Regions from separate parts of the Naumannella cuiyingiana genome, predicted to be linked through region 3. Evidence: predicted binding sites of a transcription regulator. Region 3 holds the regulator's gene; each other region holds the start of a gene.
What was found. The regulator LexA, encoded in region 3, represses DNA repair genes until DNA is damaged. The targets are predictions, from matches to a motif close to TCGAACANNTGTTCGA.

Region 1 (5,920 bases), 180 kb from region 3:
GGTCGTCTCCCGGCGGGTGATTCCCGGGTCGCAGCGGTTGCGCCAGCGCGACAGCAGATAGCTCGCCGGGCCGCTCAACAGGCCGAGCATCTCGACCCGGCGCAGCCTGGTCATCAGCCCGGGGGAGATCGGCGCGGGACGGCGGGCTCCCACGCTCTCGTCGGCCTCGCGCAGCGCGGCGTTCCGGCGCCAGGGGATGATCAGGCCGGCCAGGTGCCGCAACCCGGGAAGCGCCACCGGCGCCGCGTGGCGCGCCAGCCGCGGGTGGAGCGCGACCTTGGTCAGCCAGGCACCCAGCCCGCGGCCGTAGCCGGTGACCTGGGAGCGCAGGGCAGACAGCTCGGCGCGGTGCCGGTGCCAGACCACGGACGACGGCTCGACCGCGACGGCATAGCCGGCGGCGAGGGCGGTGAGGAAGACGTCCAGGTCCTCCCCGCCCTTGGTCGGCGTGCCCGGACCGAGCCGGACATCGGAGCCGCCGATCGTTTCCCACGTCTCGCGCCGCACGGCCATGTTCGCGCCGGTGCCGTAGCGGCCGACCTCGAACGGGAAGAGCCCGCGCGGGGAGGGCGGGTCGGCCAGCCGGTAGGTGACCGGCGTGAGGTTCGACGCCCAGGTGACCCGCTCGTCGAACCACGCCTGGGCCGGGGTGGCCAGCTCGCCGGTGGGGACCATGCCGCAGACCACGCCGATGTCGGCGCCGCGGGAGAACCCGGCGGCCAGTTGGCGCAGCCACCAGCGATCGGCGACCACATCGTCGTCGGTGAACGCGAGGTGATCGCCGCGGGCCGCGGCGACCCCGGCATTGCGGGCCCGCGAGGCTCCCGGGCGCGGCTCACGGACCAGGCGAACCCGCTCGTCGTCCACGGCGCGCACCACCTCGGCGGTCGCATCGGTCGCCGAGCCGTTGTCGACCACGATCAGTTCGAAGTCCGGGTAGTCGGTCTCCAGCACCGAGCGCACGGCATCGGCCAGTGGGCCCGGCCGGTCGCGGGTGGGGATGATCACGCTGAAGAACGGCAATGCGGTCCCGATCGGGCCGCGCAGGGACTGGCGTTCGGGCAGGGCGCTCGCGCGGCGCCACAGCTCGTCGGCGTCGACGGCCCCGTCGACCACGGGAGCCGTGACGAATCCGACGGCGGTCTGTCCGTCGCGCACCAGGAACCGTGCGTTGCGATAGCCGGACCCGTCGCGCAGCGGGAGTTTGCCATGTCGGACCGGTGGCGCGCTGCGGTCATAACTGCCGATCCAGCTCGCCTCCGGCCACACGGGCGCGCCGATCCGCATCGGCGGTTCCAGAGCCGTGTCGGTCATCGATCTCCTGTCACAGCGGGTGATTCGGCGCCCCGGTCCCAGATCGCCCACGGACGTTGCCCGGTGGTCCACATCCGGTCGAGTTCGGCGCGCTCCTTGAACGTGTCGGCGGCCTTCCAGAATCCGTCGTAGGGCTGGGCCAGTGCGCGGCCCTGGGTCGCCAGTCGGGCATAGGCGTCGCCGATCAGGTCCTCGCCCGGGCCGAGATGGTCGAACACCTCCTGGCGCAGGATGATCATGCCGCCATTGACCCGCATCGGCATCGTCGCCACCGGCGTGATCTTGGTGACCCGGTGCTTCTCGTCGACCTCGAGCACGTGGAAGGTGTCCTGCGGTGGCACCGACATCACCGAGGCCACGGCCTGTCCGTCGTCGACGAAGGAGTCGATCATGCTCGGCAGATCGGCATCGGTCAGCACGTCGGCGTAGTTGGCGAGGAAGATCTCGTCGTCGCCGAGCAGCGGGCGTACCCGTCGCAACCGTTCCCCGATCGAACTGGTCAGACCCGTGTCGACGAAGTTGATCGTCCAGTCGGACATCTCGTCATCGAGCAACTCGACCTTCCCGCCGCGCAGCGCGAAGTCGTTGTGCGCGGTCGGTGCATGGTTGAGGAAGTAGTCCTTGATCATCTGCGCGCCGTAGCCGAGGCACAAGATGAACTCCTTGTGCCCGAAGTGGGCGAAATAGCGCATGACGTGCCACAGCAACGGATACGGCCCGACGAGTTGCATCGGTTTCGGGACGTCGTCGGTCGCGCTGCCGCGCATCCGCATCCCGTAACCGCCACAGAACAGCACGACCTTCAGTCCGTGACTCCTCATGATTCCCCCCAAACTCCAGGCAACTACGCGGTCAGCGCTCTGCCGGCGAAGCGCCGAGCCCGGTCGGCAGGGGCGTCGGTGCCCCGGTCGCCGGATCGACGATCTGCAACGTGGGCTGGGCGAAGACCAGCCGCCCGCCCCACTCGGCGATGCCTGCCAGTTGGTGGGTGATCTCCTCGCGCAGATTCCACGGCAGCACCACGACCAGATCCGGTCGGTCTGCATACAACTGCTCCACCGGCCGGATCGGGATCCGGGTGCCGGGCGTGAACCGCCCGTGCTTGTAGGGATTGCGATCGACCAGGTAGGGCAGCAGGTCGGGCCGGATGCCGCAGAAGTTCAGCAAGGTCTGGCCCTTGCCCGGCGCGCCGTAGCCGGCCACCTTCAGGCCCGCGTCGGCCGCGTCGATCAGCAGGCGGACCAGGTCGCGCCGGATCCGCGACACCCGCGGGGCGAGGCCGGCGTACCCGTCGACGCGGTCGAGCCCCGCCGCGCGCTCGGCGTCGGCGACTGCGCCCACCCGGGGCGACGGCGTCGGTGCGTGTTCGGCCGGGGCGGCCCAGAAGCGGATCGATCCGCCGTGGGTCGGGATCAGCTCGACATCGACCAGGCTGAGATCGGCGGCGGTGAGGGCGCCCCGCGCGGCGAGCACCGTCCAGTACTGGAAGTGCTCGTGGTAGACGGTGTCGAACTGGGCATCGGCGACGAGGTTAAGGGCGTGGTGCACCTCGATGCTGATCCGCCCGTCGTCGGCCACCAGGGTGCGCAATGCGCGGGTGAACCCCGCCACGTCGGGGATGTGCGCCCAGACATTGTTGGCGACGACCAGATCGGCCGGACCGTGCTGCTCCCGCACCCGGCGTGCCAGCGGTTCGGTGAGGAAGTCGTTGACGACGGGTACGCCGCGGCGCACCGCCTCCGCGGAGACATTGGTGCTCGGCTCGATGCCCAGACAGGGGATCTTGCGGTCGAGCACGTGCTGCAACAGATAGCCGTCGTTCGCGGCGACCTCGACCACCAGGCTGTCGCCGTCGAGCCCCAGGCGATCGGTCGCGTCCGCGACGAAACGCCGCGCGTGATCGACCCAACTGGTCGAGAAGGAGGAGAAGTACGCGTACTCGGTGAAGGTGTCCTCCGGCGTGATCAGCGCGGGGATCTGCAGCAGCAGGCAGCGCCGACACAGCCGCACGTGCAACGGATAGGTCTGCTCCGCGGCATCCAGCTCCGCCGCGGTCAGGAATCGTTCGCACGGTGGCGTCGCGCCCAGATCGAGCACGCTGACAAGTTCGTCGGCACGACAAAGCCGACAGGTATCCCCCGACACATCCGGCAACCTACCACCGCCGACCCGGATCGGGACATTCGCGGCGACAGGGCCCCGCGCGGATTGGTCAGCGCGGCGAGCGGTGTGGCAGACTTGACGGCTGCTGCCCGCGGTCTCGGCTCCTGCCACAGGGGGAACGCCCGAGTGCGCGGGCAGACGACTGCTCACCCAGCACCTGGTGACCTGTGGCACCGGCGAGGACAACCCATGAACAAGCTCATCGAGGCCGCCACCCAGCCTGCCGTGCGGGAGGACATCCCCGAGTTCCGGGCCGGCGATTCCGTGCGCGTGCACGTCAAGGTCGTCGAGGGCAACCGCTCCCGCGTCCAGGTCTTCGCGGGCGTCGTGATCGCCAAGAACGGCGGCGGCATCTCCGAGACCTTCACCGTCCGCAAGGTCAGCTTCGGCGTCGGCGTGGAGCGTACCTTCCCGCTGCACAGCCCCATCATCGACAAGATCGAGGTCGAGCGTCGCGGCGATGTGCGCCGCGCGAAGCTCTACTACCTGCGCGGCCTGCGCGGCAAGGCCGCCAAGATCAAGGAGAAGCGCGACAACTGATCGCGTCGCTCAGCGCACGCCGGCCACCCGGAACTGGACACTGATCCGGGGGCCGGCGTTTCGCATCTTCGGCACCGCGTGCTCCCAGGTGCGCTGCGCCGTGCCGCCCATCACGACCACATCGCCCGAGGCCATCGGGATCTGCAGCGACCGGCCGCCGCCGCGCGGCCGCAGCGCCAGGCGCCGCACCTCGCCGAGCGAGACGATCGCGACCATCGTGTCGTGGGTGCTGCCGCGCCCGATCCGGTCACCGTGCCAGGCCACGGAGTCGCGGCCGTCGCGGTACAGGCACAGCCCGGCGGTGACGAAGTCCTCGCCGAGCTCGGGCCGGTAGTGCGCGGAGAGCTCGGCGCGCATGGCATGCAGCAGCGGGTGCGGCCACGGATCGCCGGCGCCGTGGAAGCTGAGCAGCCGCGGGGTGTCGACGACGCGGTCATACATCTGCCGCCGCTCGCCGCGCCATGGCGTGTCGGCGAGCAGTCGCTCCATCAGCAGGTCGGGTCGCAGCACCCAGCCCGGTCGGACGTCCAGCCAGGCGCCGCGGGTCAACTCGCGGCGGCTGAGGCCGTCGGCGTAGCGACCGGTGCCGGGCTCGTCGTGGTCGACGGCGTCGAAGAGGGTGACCTGGCTCATGCGTGCAGCGTACCCGCTGATTCGAACTGATGTGCGAACCCGGCGCGCCGCGCGTGGTGTCGCCCGGGCGGGCTAGGCTGGCTCCTCGGTGGCGCCCACGCGGTGCCTGCCACGCGTGCGAGCGGCGCGCGGAGCGACGGAAGGGCAGTTGGTGGGCGAAGCGGTGGACTCCGGTCAGGACGCGACCGTCGGAGACAACGTTCGGCGACGCGAGAAGCGCTCGCCCGGTCGCTCGTTCGCCCGCTTCGTCCGCGAGTTGGTGATCGTCATCGTCGGCGCGCTGGTGCTGTCCGGGCTGTTGCGCGCGTTCGTGGCCCAACCATTCCTGATCCCGTCGCAGTCGATGGAGAACACGCTGCAGGTCGATGACCGGGTCGTCGTGCAGAAGATCACGCCCTTCCAGCGCGGCGACATCGTCGTCTTCAAGGACCCGGGCGGCTGGCTGCCGGCGACCCAGGAAGCCGCGGAGCGCGGGCCCGTCGGCAAGGCTCTCGAGTTCTTCGGGATCCTGCCCGACACCAGCGACGATCATCTGATCAAGCGCGTGATCGGCGTCGCCGGCGACACCGTCGCCTGCTGCGATCCCGACGGGCGGGTGACCGTCAACGGCAAGGCGCTGGAGGAGCGGGCATACCTGTATTCCTCCGGCGGTGAAACCGTGGACCCCGCGCGCGTCCCCTTCGAGGCCGTGGTGCCGGCCGGGCACATCTTCGTGATGGGCGACCACCGCAATTTCAGCGCGGATTCTCGCTGCCACATGGATCAGGAGGGTCCCGAGGGCTATCCCGGTTCGGCCGCGTTCGTCCCGGTCGACAACGTGGTCGGGACGGCCTGGCTGATCGTGGCGCCGTTCGACCGCTGGCGGACCTTCAGCACGCCGACGACCTTCGCCGGCGTACCCCCGCCCGGGCCGGCGCCCGCCCGGGGCACCATCTCGCCGGAGGGGGCGGGTTGCTGAGATGACGGCGAGCGACCGCAGGGGTACGCAGCGGCCCTGGCTGGTCCGGCGCGACAGCGGCATCTACGGCTACGAGCGTGCGCTGGCCCGGGCCGGCCTGGCGCCCGTCGCGGGCGCCGACGAGGCAGGCAGGGGCGCGTGCGCGGGGCCCCTGGTGGCCGCCGCGGTGATCTTGGCCCCGACCCGGGCCGGGCAGATCACCGGTCTGCGGGACTCCAAGCTGATGACCCCCGCGGCGCGCGAGCGCGCCTTCGACGAGATCCGTCGCAATGCGCTCGCGTATGCCGTTGTGGCCGTCGAGTCGACCGAGTG
Region 2 (5,920 bases), 3.1 Mb from region 3:
GACGACCTGCTGGAGGCCACGCTCGATGCGGGGCCGGAGGAGGTCAACGACCTGGGCGAGGTGTTCGAGATCGTCTCCGGCCCGAACGAGCTGGTCGAGGTCCGCAAGGCCGTGCAGGCCGCCGGCCTGGACTACGACTCCGCCGAGGTCGGCTTCGTGCCCGACTACACCCAGACCGTCGACGCCGACGACGCCGCGAAGCTGGAGAAGATCGTCGACGCGCTCGAGGACTCCGACGACGTGCAGAACGTCTACACCAATGCCGACGTCCCCGAGGACGCGCTGGCCGACGCCTGAGCGCGCGCCCGACCCGGGCAGCGAAACGGGGCGGCCGGCTCTCGCCGGCCGCCCCGTCGCTTCTCGTGCGCCGGAGCGGTTCCCGGTCAGCGGGCGCAGTTCACCTCGCCGGGCAGCGAGCCGCCGTTGAACAGGGTCAGCGCGGCAGTGAAGTTGTTGCAGCGCTTGGTGTCCTCGGCGTCGTTGGCGCGGTAGCCGATGCCCTTGTTGACCGCCGCCATGTCGAGCGCATCGGCCGCCGCGTTCAGGTCGCGATCGGTCCAGTACCAGGTCGCGATCCTGGCGCTGTGGTCCCGGCTCATCGCCAGCTCCGGGTTGCTGGAGAGGTCGACCCCGAGTGCGTTCGACGCGTCCGCGTAGTTGTCCGCGGTGGTGAGCTGGATGTAGCCGCGGCCCCAGTAGGGCTGGTTGTGCGACTGGTCACCCTCCTCGCGGTCGTAGGCGAGACCGCTCTCCGAGGCGAGCGTGGCCAGGAACGCCGCCTTGCGTGCCGGCGTGGTGATGCCGGCCGCCTTCATCTCGGCGTTCAGGTTGGCCAGGTCCTCGGCCAGCGTCGCCTCGTCGTGGATGTCGTTCGGGAACAGCGTCTTGAGCTGGTCGAGCGTGACGTCCTCGCCCCCGGGCGCCGGCGGCTGTGTCGGCTCGGAGTCGCCGTCGCAGGCGGGCAGGCCGAAGTCGGCCGGGCCCTGCAGGAACACGTTGTTCACGTAGCCGCCGAGCTCGTCGCTGCGCGACCACAGGTTGTTGGTGTAGCCGTCGGAGCTGACGGTCTCGCCGGCCTTCTGGCAGGTGAAGACCGCGGTGCGCTGACTGACCTTGCCCACGGAGGTGCTCTGGCTGGTGGCGTCGCTGCGGACGTTGACATCCGTGGCGTACACCGTGATCGACTGGCCGTCCGCGGCATGCGCCGGGGCGGTCGGGGCAAGGGCGGTCGGGGCCAGGGCGCCGGTCGCGGCGAGCGCGGTCGCTGCCAGGGTGAGGCCGCCGGTGCGAAGCTTGCTGGTGTTCATGATCATCTCCTGGAGTCGGTGTGGCTGCGGGTGGTCAGCAGGTCGGCAGACCGAAGTCGGCCGGGCCCTGCAGGAAGACGTTGTTCACATAGCCGCCGAGCTCGTCGGAGTAGGACCACAGGTCGTTGGTGTAGCCCTCGGAGCTGACGCTCTCGCCCCGCTTCTGGCAGGTGAAGTTGGCCGGGCGCTGGCTGACCTTGCCGACCGAGGTGCTCTGGCTGGTGGCGTCGCTGCGGACGTTGACGTCCGTGGCGTACACCGTGATCGACTGTCCGCCCGGGCTGGGCGGCGGGACGGTTCCGCCGCCGTCGCCGCCGTGCCGGAAGGTGCCCACCCGCGTCCGGTCGCCCTGCGAGCTCACCGGCTTCACGTTCAGGCCCTCGTCGGCGCCCTGGGCCTGCACCATCTGGCCTCCGCCGAGGTAGATCGCGGTGTGCCCGGTCCAGATGATGATGTCGCCGGGCTGCCAGTTGGCCTCGTCGGTGCCGACATCGGTGAAGCCGTTCGCCTCGAGCGCGTCGGGCATCCCGCTGGTGGCCACGCCGCCGAAGTCGACGCCCGTCGCCTTGAACCAGGCCCAGCGGACCAGGCCCGAGCAGTCCAGGCCGGTGCGGTTGGTGTGGTCGTAGCCGGCGTCGGGATTCGGGATGCCGGTCGACGGGCCGGGCTCGGCGTCGTGCCCGCCGCCCCACGAGTAGAGGGTGCCGGCCGCGACCTCGGCGCACGCGGCGTCGATCATCGCCGTCGCCTCGGCGGTGGCGTCGGTCTGCGCCGCGCAGCTCGCGGCGCTGGCCCGGTCGATCGGCGCCGTGGTCGCGACGCCGGCGGCGAGACCGCCGCCGAGCGCGAGGGTCGCGGCGATGCCGGCGATCGTCCTGCGGATTCCGTCGGGACGGATGGTCGTGGTGGTCATGATCTTTCCTGCCCTTCGTGAGTGTCCGGTTGTTGCGAACACCACGCTGGCCGGAGCGGATCGGGGACGACAATCCTTTGCAGAAGGACGCAAAGGTGCCCGGCGCCTGACTGCGTCGAGCTGGTCCGGGGTCGCCGAGCTGCGCCATTACCGACCACTCGCCCAGGTTCTGGCTGGCCCGGGCTGCCGCATCGCCGCCGGAACCGACCGCTCGTCGGGGTCTCGGCCGGCATCGGCCGGCGTCGGCGACCAGAACCCGGGCGAGCGGTCGGTTCCGGCGGGGCGGCGGCCGGTGGCCGGGGCGAGCAGGCGTACGCGGGTTCCCCGGCGGGCGGAGGCTCAGGCGCCGTCGAGCAGGGTCCGGCCGAGGTCGGTGAGGCGGTGCTCGACGCTGCGCCCCGTCCGGTAGGACGCCAGGAGCCCCGCGGCCCGGAGGACCGCCGCATGGCGGCTGGCCGCGGACACCGACACGCTGGCGCGGTCGGCCAGATCGCTGGTGGTGCCGGGCACGGCGGCGGCGCCGAGGATCTCGTGCCGGGCCGGCCCGATCAGCCGGGCGACGCCCGGATCGGCGGTGTCCTCCCCGGCCGCCAGCACCTCGGGGTCGTGCGCGGTGGGGTGGACCAGGGTCGGTCGGCCCAGCGGGTCGCGCAGCTTGGTCGGGTCGTCGAGGCAGAAGTACGCCGGCTGCAGCACGATCCCGCGGCCGTCGAGGTGCAGGTCCGCCGAGCGGCGCGGTCCCTTGATGATCAAAAAGGGCGGCTGCCACTCGATCCCAGGCCCGAGCGACTCCAGCAGCGCCGCGATGCCGCTGGTCGCGAGCAGTTGGCGGCGTACCTCGAGGTCTTCGTGGACGCGCCGGCGGATGCGTTGCCAGTAGGGCGCCAGCGCGAGGTGCCAGTACACGTCGAGCGCCTTGACGAGCGCGTCGATGTCGACGGCCGGCCGCTGCGCCGCGGCCAGCCCCCGTTCGGCGTCGAGCTCGGCGACCTGGGCGCCGACGATGCTGCGGTCGGTGTCGGCGATGGCGTCGCGGCCGGCATCGATGCTGGTCACCGCGTCCTCGGGGGTGAGGAAGTCGGGGGTGTAGCCGATCGGGGGCGCGAGGTGCAGCAGCACGCGGCACTGCTCCGGCAGGCCGGCGGCGAGCACCTCGGCCTGCCACGCATCGAACGCCCGGTGCCGGCGACGCGCCTGGAGCCGGTGCACGCTCAACACGAGCTCCCACATCAACGAGACGTCGTCGGCCAGGACGACGCTGGTCAGGTCCCGCTCGGTGAAATGGATGCGCAGCATGTTGGTCCCCGACCGCCCGGCGCCGACAGATTCGCGAGCAAGCTAGCAACGCCGGGGGCCGACCGGCGGTGGGCCCGGCGCGCCGGACCGCCAACCGCCGCGCCCGCCGCTAGCATCCGAACACGTGTTCTATCGATCAGGAGGCCGGATGCGCGTGCTCGGGATCGACCCGGGCCTGACCCGCTGCGGGTTGGGCGTGGTCGAGGGGACCGTCGGCCGGCCGCCGACGCTGGTCGCGGTCGGAGTGGCCAGGACACCGGCCGAGCTCGATCCGGCGCGCCGGCTGGTGCAGATCGAGCGGGCGGTGCAGGACTGGCTCGCCGAACACCGGCCCGAGGTGGTGACGATCGAGCGGGTGTTCGCCCAGCACAACGTGCAGACGGTGATGGGCACCGCGCAGGCGGCAGGGGTGGCGATGCTGGTCGCGGCGCGCGCCGGGCTGCCGGTGGTGCTGCACACGCCGAGCGAGGTGAAGGCGGCGATCACCGGCTCCGGCCGCGCCGACAAGCGCCAGGTCGGCGAGATGGTGACCCGGATCCTGCGCCTGCCGGAGGCGCCGAGGCCCGCGGATGCCGCCGACGCGCTGGCCCTGGCGATCTGTCACCTGTGGCGCGGCGGCGCCGCCGGACGGTACGCCGATGCGGTGGCGGGCGCCTCCCGACCGACGAACGGGTACGCGGCCGCGGTGGCCGCCCACGCCCGCGGCGGGAGGAAGGCGTGATCGCGCATCTGGCGGGCACGGTCGACCGGGTCGGCACGACCTCGGCGGTGATCGATCTCTCCGGATTCGGCGTACTGGTGCTGATCACGCCGGCGACGGCGAGCGAGCTGCGGCCCGGCGAGCGGGCCCGGCTCGCCACCTCGATGGTGGTCCGCGAGGACTCGATGACCCTCTACGGCTTCGCCGATGCCGACGAGCGCGATCTGTTCGAGCTGTTGATCACCGCCAATGGCGTCGGGCCGAAGCTCGCCCAGGCGGCCTTGGCGGTGCACGGGCCGGACGACCTGCGGGCAGCCATTGCCGCCGGTGATCTTGCCACCCTGACCCGGGTGCCGGGGATCGGTCGCAAGGGCGCCGAACGGATCTGCATCGAGTTGCGCGACAAGATCAACGCGGTCGGTCCGGCGGGGGTCGCGGCGCCCGCCTCGCCGACGGCGGCGTGGCGCGAGCAGGTGCTGGCGGGCCTGCAGGGTCTGGGATGGTCGGCCAAGGACGCCGAGGCGGCGTGCGACCGGGTCGCGCCGATGGCCGACGAGCGGGCGCGAGTCGCCGACCTGATGCGGGCCGCGCTGCAGACCCTCGCGCGCAAGTGATCGCCCGACCGCAGACCGGGGGCGGCGGATGACCGGCTGGCAGAATGGCCGGGTGTCTGCCGACAGCGATTCCCGCGATCCCGGCGGCCGGCGCGACGGATCGCCGGTCGACCCGGCGGCCGGCCCGGACGAGGCGGCCGCCGAGGCCGCCCTGCGGCCGCAGCGGCTGGCCGACTTCGGCGGCCAGCCGCGGGTCGCCGACCAGCTCGGGCTCGTGCTGTCTGCCGCCCGCGGGCGCGAGCACGTGCCGGACCATGTCTTGTTGTCCGGGCCGCCGGGGCTGGGCAAGACGACGCTGGCGATGATCATCGCCAACGAGCTGGGCGTCGCGCTGCGGATCTCGTCCGGGCCGGCGATCCAGCACGCCGGCGACCTGGCCGCGATCTTGTCCGGGCTGGGGGAGGGTGAGGTCTTCTTCCTCGACGAGATCCACCGGATGTCGCGTGCCGCCGAGGAGATGCTCTACCTCGCGATGGAGGACTTCCGGGTCGACGTGGTCGTCGGCAAGGGGCCGGGCGCCACGGCCATTCCGCTGGAGATCCCGCGGTTCACCCTGGTCGGCGCGACCACCCGGGCCGGCCTGCTGCCGGGGCCGCTGCGCGACCGTTTCGGGTTCACCGCACAACTGGACTTCTACGATGCCGACGCGCTGCGCGAGATCGTGTCGCGTTCGGCGCAGCGCCTGGGCGTCGCGCTGGCGCCCGATGCCGCCGCCGAGATCGCCGGCCGGTCCCGGGGTACGCCGCGGATCGCGAACCGATTGCTGCGCCGCGTGCGCGACTACGCGCAGGTCAAGGCCGACGGCGCGGTGACGCTGGAGCTGGCGCGGGCGGCACTGGCGCTCTACGAGGTGGACGAGCGCGGGCTCGACCGGCTCGACCGTGGTGTCCTGGAGGCCATGTGTCGGCGCTTCGCCGGCGGACCGGTCGGACTGTCCACGCTGGCCATCGCCGTGGGCGAGGAGCCGGAGACGGTCGAGGAGGTTGCCGAACCGTTCCTGGTTCGGGAAGGGTTGATGATGCGTACCCCCCGCGGACGGGTCGCAACGCCCGCGGGCTGGGCGCATCTCGGCCTGCTGCCGCCGAACAAT
Region 3 (5,920 bases):
CGCCCCGGCCACGGCGCAGACGCGCGGCCCCGGATCAGCTCGGCTGCCCATCCGAGGGTACGCAGCCCGACCAGGACGAGCACGATCAGCAGAGCGGGATTCGCGGCGAAGGCGGCGACCGGATCGCCGCGCAGCAGGGCGGCGCCCATCCGGGTGCCGCCGCACAGCGGGCAGCGCCACCCGGTCAGGGCCAGGAACGGGCACGGCAGGCCGATCCCGGTCGCGCCGAATGCAAGGCTGAGCGCCAACCCCACGCCGGCGAACCCGGCCACCGCGGCCAGACCCGCCCGGGCGCGGCCGACCCGGCGGTGAGCGGGGCCGGGGCCCGCGGGCCGCCACCCGGCCGGCTGATGTCGAGGCGCCACCCGCCCAGTATGGGCCCGTCATCCGGTATGGGCCCGTCATCACTGACAGGTAGCACGGTCGGGCTCTAGACTCCGGGTGACCTATCGACGAAGGAGCAAGCATGACGAGCCAGAATCCGGGTTGGGGCGACCAGTCCGGCAAGGATGAGCCCGGCAGCAGCAGTTATCGCCCCGGGAACGGTGGTAGCCCGGACAACGAGTCCGATGCACCCAACGACGCCTCGTCGAGCGGGACCTATGGCCAGTCGCCGGCCTATGGTCCCGGGTCGTCGTCCTACGGGCAGGGAGAGCAGAATCCGTCCGCGGGTCCCTACGGGCCGGCCGGTCAGGGATCGAGCCAGCCGCCGGGGAGTTTCGGCCAGCAGTACGGCGGCCAGTCCCCCTACGGCGAGCAGCCCGGTGGCGGCAGCCAGCCCCAGTACGGGAATCAGCAGTACGGGAACCAGCAGTACGGCAACCAGCAGTACGGCAACCAGCAGTACGGGCAGGAGCCCGGCGAGCAGTCGCCGACCGCGGGTGGGTACGGCCAGAACTCGTACAGCCAGAACCCCTACGGCCAGAGCCCGGGCGACCAGAGCGCCGGGAACCAGGGCTACGGGAACCAGGGCGCCGGGAACCAGGGCTATGGCGCCTCCGCCTACGGGCAGGACGCCGAGCCCGGGTCATCCTCATCCGGGTCGAGCAGCTACGGGCAGAGCGCTTCGGGAGGCTCAACCTCCTCCGCCGACCAGTCGGACCCCGGCGAGACTGGCTACGGACAGCCCGGCCAGTCCGGCTACGGGCAATCGAGCTACGGCCAGTCGAGCTACGGGCAGCCCGCCGACTCCGGCCAGTCCGGTTATGGTCAGTCGGGCTACGGCCAGCCCACCGACTCCGGCCAGTCCGGTTATGGCCAGTCCGGCTACGGCCAGCCCACCGACTCGGGCCAGTCCAGCTACGGGCAGTCCGCCGACTCCGGCCAGTCCGGCTACGGTCAGTCGAGCTACGGGCAGTCCGCCGGCTCGAGCCAGTCCGGTTACGGGCAATCCAGCTACGGCCAGCCCACCGACTCGGGCCAGTCCGGTTACGGGCAATCGAGCTACGGGCAGTCCGCCGACTCCGGCCAGTCCGCCTATGGCCAGCCCGCCGATTCCGGCCAGTCCGGCTACGGCCAGTCCGCCTACGGGCAGTCGAGCTACGGGCAGCCGGGATACGGCGAGCAGGCGGGGGGCTATCAGCAGCAGGGGTACTCGGCGTACCCGGCGGCTCCCGCGTCCGGTGCCTTCGCGCCGTGGGGCAAGCGTGCGCTCAACTGGCTCATCGACCTGTTCCCGCTGGTGCTGGTCGGCACGATCCTCAATGTGGTCAACAACAATGCCGCCATGTCGGGCGAGTCGGCAGGTCCGGCCGGCATCGTGCTGTTGATCTTGTGGCTGCTGGCCGCCGGTTGGGCCATCTACAGCCGCTGGATCAAGGGCGGTTCGACCGGTGTCTCGGTCGGCCGCCAGGTGGCCGGCACCAAGCTGATCGGCGCCGAGACCGGTCAGCCGATCGGCGTCGGGATGACGATCGTCCGCGACATCGCGCACATTGTCGATTCGCTGATCTGCTACATCGGCTGGCTGTTCCCGCTGTGGGACCAGAAGCGACAGACCATCGCCGACAAGATCATGAAGACGGTGGTGGTCGACAACGCCGGCGGCGCCCAGACCGGTCCGGACAATCGTGACCAGACCGCGCTGCCCGCGCAGGGTGACTGGGGCCAGGGCACCCAGCCCTCCCAGACCGACTGGAACCAGGGCGGCCAGCAGGGCCAGTCCTCCCAGACCGACTGGGGCCAGCAGGGCCAGCGCTGATTCCGCAACCGCAGACGAGGGTGGTGTCCGCCGGGATGCCGCCCTCGCCTGCGTTTCCGGCCGCCGCCGATATTGCGCAGGCGTAGCGGGCACAGGCCGTGTCATGCTGCGGGGGTGGTGGACGACCTCGTGGTGACCGACCGGCTGGTGATCCCCGCCGCGGAGTTGCGCGAGCGATTCTCCCGAAGCTCCGGTCCGGGCGGTCAGGGCGTCAATACGAGCGATTCGCGGGTGGAGCTGACATTCGACGTGGCCGGATCGCCCTCGATCCCCGCCGGCCTCCGCGACCGGGCGCTCGCCCGGCTGGCCTCGAGGCTGGTCGACGGTGAGCTGACGATCGCGGCAAGCGAGCATCGCGGCCAGCTCGCCAATCGGCGAGCCGCGCGCGAGCGGCTCGCCCACCTGCTCCGGGAGGCCATCGTCCCACCGGCGCCACACCGCAGGCCGACGAGGCCGACCGCCGGCTCACGCGAGCGCCGGCTGGCGGCCAAGAAGCGGCGCGGCGAGATCAAGAAAGGCCGGGGAGCGGTCGAGCACTGACGTGGTGTCGGATCACGGCAGGGCGAGGATGCCCGCCACCGTCACACCGATGCAGACCAGCGCAGCGACGCCCAGCACGCCGGCCACCGCCAGCAGCACCGCGAGCCCGCGGTCGGTCAGTCGCCAGGTGGCGGGAACCGGAGCCGCCGCCACGACACAGCCCCGGGCCGGAACCCTGGCGGCGGCCGATCCGGCCCGACGCGCGGGATGAGCCTGCGGGCCGCGCCGATCGCGCCGCGGCCGACGGGGCCGGGCAGGGGCCGGGGTCCGGGCCGGACGCAGCGCGCGCTCGGTGAGCGAGGGGCGCGGGGTGAGCTCGAAGGTGCTGGTGGTCATGGTGGCCTCCGTGGGAAGTGGTCCGAGGCGGGTCGAACGTGTGTTCGATCCTTGTCTAGTGGGACCCGCGACCGAACGCAAGCACATTTCGCACATCCGTTCGATCGTGTCGCGCAGCGCGCCGTTCCAGTCGCGTACCGCGCCGTTCCATCGGGTCATGACCTCAGCCAAACAGTCGGGTCTGACACCCTCCGGGTCGAGGCACTCGGCGACCGGCTGCGCGACACGCTCGAACAGTTGTTTGATTGACCTCCCCCGCTGCCCTAACGTTCGCCTCATGGCAGCGAGCACCCCATCCAGGCCGGCGCCCCAACGCGGTGCGGGTCGCCCGACGCGCGCCGCGGTCGCGTCGCAGCTCGGCACCGATCTCGACGGCCCGCCCGATGCCGACGGTCTCACCCCGCGGCAGCGGCGGGTGCTCGAGGTGATCCAGGAGTCGGTGCAGCGGCGCGGCTATCCGCCGAGCATCCGCGAGATGGGCGAGGCTGTCGGCCTGGCATCGTCGTCGTCGGTCGCCCACCAGCTCAAGGTGCTGGAGGCGAAAGGATTCCTGCGCCGCGACCCGAATCGCCCGCGGGCCCTGGAGGTGTTGTTGCCGGGCGCCGCGGACGAGTCCGTGGTCGACCCGACGGGCATCGGGGATGCGATGCCGGACGCCGTCTCGGTGCCGATCGTCGGCCGGATCGCCGCCGGCGGTCCGATCCTGGCCGAGGAACGCATCGAGGATGTGTTCCCGCTGCCCAAGCAACTGGTCGGCGAGGGCACGCTGTTCCTGCTCCAGGTCTCCGGCGACTCGATGGTCGATGCGGCGATCTGCGACGGCGACTGGGTGGTGGTGCGCCAGCAGCCCGACGCCGTCAACGGGGACATCGTGGCCGCGCTGCTCGACGACGAGGCGACGGTGAAGACCTTCAAGCGGATCGACGGGCAGGTCTGGCTGTTGCCGCACAACCCCGCCTACCGCCCGATCGACGGGACGCACGCCTCGATCCTGGGCAAGGTCGTCGCCGTGCTCCGCCGGGTCTGAGCGCTACGGTCGCTCGCCCGACCTGCCCTGCTGCAGCCGGCGCAGCGCCGCGACGGCGACCTCCCGGTCGCGCGTCGTCCACATCGGCGGCATCGACGCCCGCAGATAGGAGCCGTAGCGGGCGGTGACCAGGCGCGGATCGAGGACCGCGACCACTCCTCGGTCGGTGATCCGCCGGATCAGCCGACCGGCCCCCTGCGCCATCAGCAGCGCCGCATGGGTGGCGGCCACGCTCATGAACCCGTTGCCCCCCGCCTCGGCGACCGCGCGCTGCCGGGCCTGCATCAGCGGGTCGTCGGGTCGCGGGAACGGCAGCTTCTCGATGATCACCAGCTCGCAGGTGTCGCCGGGGACGTCGATGCCCTGCCACAAAGAGAGGGTGCCGAACAGCGAGGTCTCGGGCTCGGCGACGAAGCGCCGGGTCAGCTCGCCGAGTTGCGCATCCCCCTGGCACAAGATCGTGTGCTCCGGCAGTTGGCGCCGCACGTGCACCGCGGCGGCCTCGGCCGAGCGTTGCGAGGCGAACAGGCCGAGGGTACGCCCGCCGGCGGCCCAGACCAGTTCGGCCACCTCGGTCAACGTCGGCGGGGCAATCCCGTCCCGGGTCGGCGCGGGCAGGCCGGAGGCGACGTAGAGGATGCCCTGGCGGCCGTAGTCGAACGGCGACCCCACATCGAGGCCGCGCCACTCCCCCTCGTCGAGCTCGGCGCCTTCCTCGTCGGCGCGCAGCCCGACCGAGCCGGCCATCGGCCCGAAGCCGCCGCCGAGCTTCAGCGTCGCCGAGGTCAACACCGTCGGATGCTCATCGAGCACCCGGGAGCGCATCAGTCCGGCGACCGAGAGGGGCGCCACCCGGACGTCGCGGCCGAAGCGCTCCGAGTCGGTCACCCAGACGACGTCGTTCTCCGCCAGCGCCGCTACCCGTTCGGCGATGTCGTGGATCTCCTGCACCGCGGCGGCAGCCTGGCGCCGGTCGGGCTCGGGGTCGCGACCCCGGGTCAGCGCGCTGACCAGCCGCCGGGCCACATCGCGTACCCGCTGCGCCGCCGCGACCACCGCCGCGTCCTCGCTCTCCACCCGTCCGGGGGTCGCGTCGTCCAGCGCGACCCGCAACTCGTCGGCGGTCTCGGTGAACTCCAGGGCAAGATCGTCATCGACGAAGCCGGCGGCGCGCCGGCCGACCCGCTCCACGGCGGCCGGGGCAAGCTCGACGGACGCGGCGCCGGTCACCCGGGCGGTCAGTTCGTGTGCCTCGTCGATGATCAGTTGATCATGCTCGGGCAGTGCGGTGCCGCCGTGCATCGCGTTGATCGCGAGCAACGCGTGGTTGGTGACCACGAGCTGGGCGCCACGGGCCTGTTCGCGCGACTTCTCGACGAAGCATTCCTCGCCATAGGGGCAGCGCTGGGCACCGAGGCATTCGCGGACCGGCACCGAGACCTGGGCCCAGGCCCGCTGCGTGTGGCTCGGCGCGTCATCCCGGTCGGCGACGCCTCCGCCCTCGAGCTCGGACTCGGCCCACTCGCGCAGCGCGAGCACCTCCCCACCCAGCTCGGACTCGGGGGTGCGCCGGCTCTGTGGGATGCCGGCGGTGAGGTCGGCAGCAGAGATCAGGGCCGACTGGTCGTCGACCGCCCCGTCGCGGACCTTGAGCAGACACGCATAGTTGGACCGGCCCTTGAGGATCGCGTGTTTCGGTCGCCGGCCGGTCACCTTGGCCACGGCCTCCACCGCCGCGGGGATGTCGGATCCCGCCAACTGCGCCTGCAGCGCCAGGGTCGCGGTGGCGATCACGATCCGGGCGTCGCGATGCTCGG

Region 1: a site for LexA is predicted at 4,672-4,687, ahead of GGQ54_RS14605 (alpha-ketoglutarate-dependent dioxygenase AlkB). Genes of this name have one in related genera too.
Region 2: a site for LexA is predicted at 3,633-3,648, ahead of ruvC (crossover junction endodeoxyribonuclease RuvC). Genes of this name have one in related genera too.

The regions. Positions count from the first base shown of each region.
Region 1 covers NZ_JACBZS010000001.1:3,112,057-3,117,976, forward strand. The annotation lists gene GGQ54_RS14585 (glycosyltransferase family 2 protein) at 1-1,314, opposite strand, end outside; gene GGQ54_RS14590 (sugar phosphate nucleotidyltransferase) at 1,311-2,135, opposite strand; gene GGQ54_RS14595 (methyltransferase domain-containing protein) at 2,167-3,459, opposite strand; gene rplS (50S ribosomal protein L19) at 3,667-4,017, shown strand; gene GGQ54_RS14605 (alpha-ketoglutarate-dependent dioxygenase AlkB) at 4,027-4,650, opposite strand; gene lepB (signal peptidase I) at 4,802-5,608, shown strand; gene GGQ54_RS14615 (ribonuclease HII) at 5,610-5,920, shown strand, end outside.
Region 2 covers NZ_JACBZS010000001.1:170,957-176,876, reverse strand. The annotation lists gene GGQ54_RS00750 (YebC/PmpR family DNA-binding transcriptional regulator) at 1-297, shown strand, start outside; gene GGQ54_RS00745 (glycoside hydrolase family 19 protein) at 384-1,307, opposite strand; gene GGQ54_RS00740 (NlpC/P60 family protein) at 1,342-2,220, opposite strand; gene GGQ54_RS00735 (ArsR/SmtB family transcription factor) at 2,560-3,516, opposite strand; gene ruvC (crossover junction endodeoxyribonuclease RuvC) at 3,665-4,237, shown strand; gene ruvA (Holliday junction branch migration protein RuvA) at 4,234-4,830, shown strand; gene ruvB (Holliday junction branch migration DNA helicase RuvB) at 4,883-5,920, shown strand, end outside.
Region 3 covers NZ_JACBZS010000001.1:3,291,988-3,297,907, reverse strand. The annotation lists gene GGQ54_RS17230 (DUF2752 domain-containing protein) at 1-365, opposite strand, end outside; gene GGQ54_RS17495 (RDD family protein) at 467-2,200, shown strand; gene arfB (alternative ribosome rescue aminoacyl-tRNA hydrolase ArfB) at 2,315-2,740, shown strand; gene GGQ54_RS15485 (hypothetical protein) at 2,753-3,076, opposite strand; gene lexA (transcriptional repressor LexA) at 3,354-4,103, shown strand; gene GGQ54_RS15475 (ATP-dependent DNA helicase) at 4,107-5,920, opposite strand, start outside.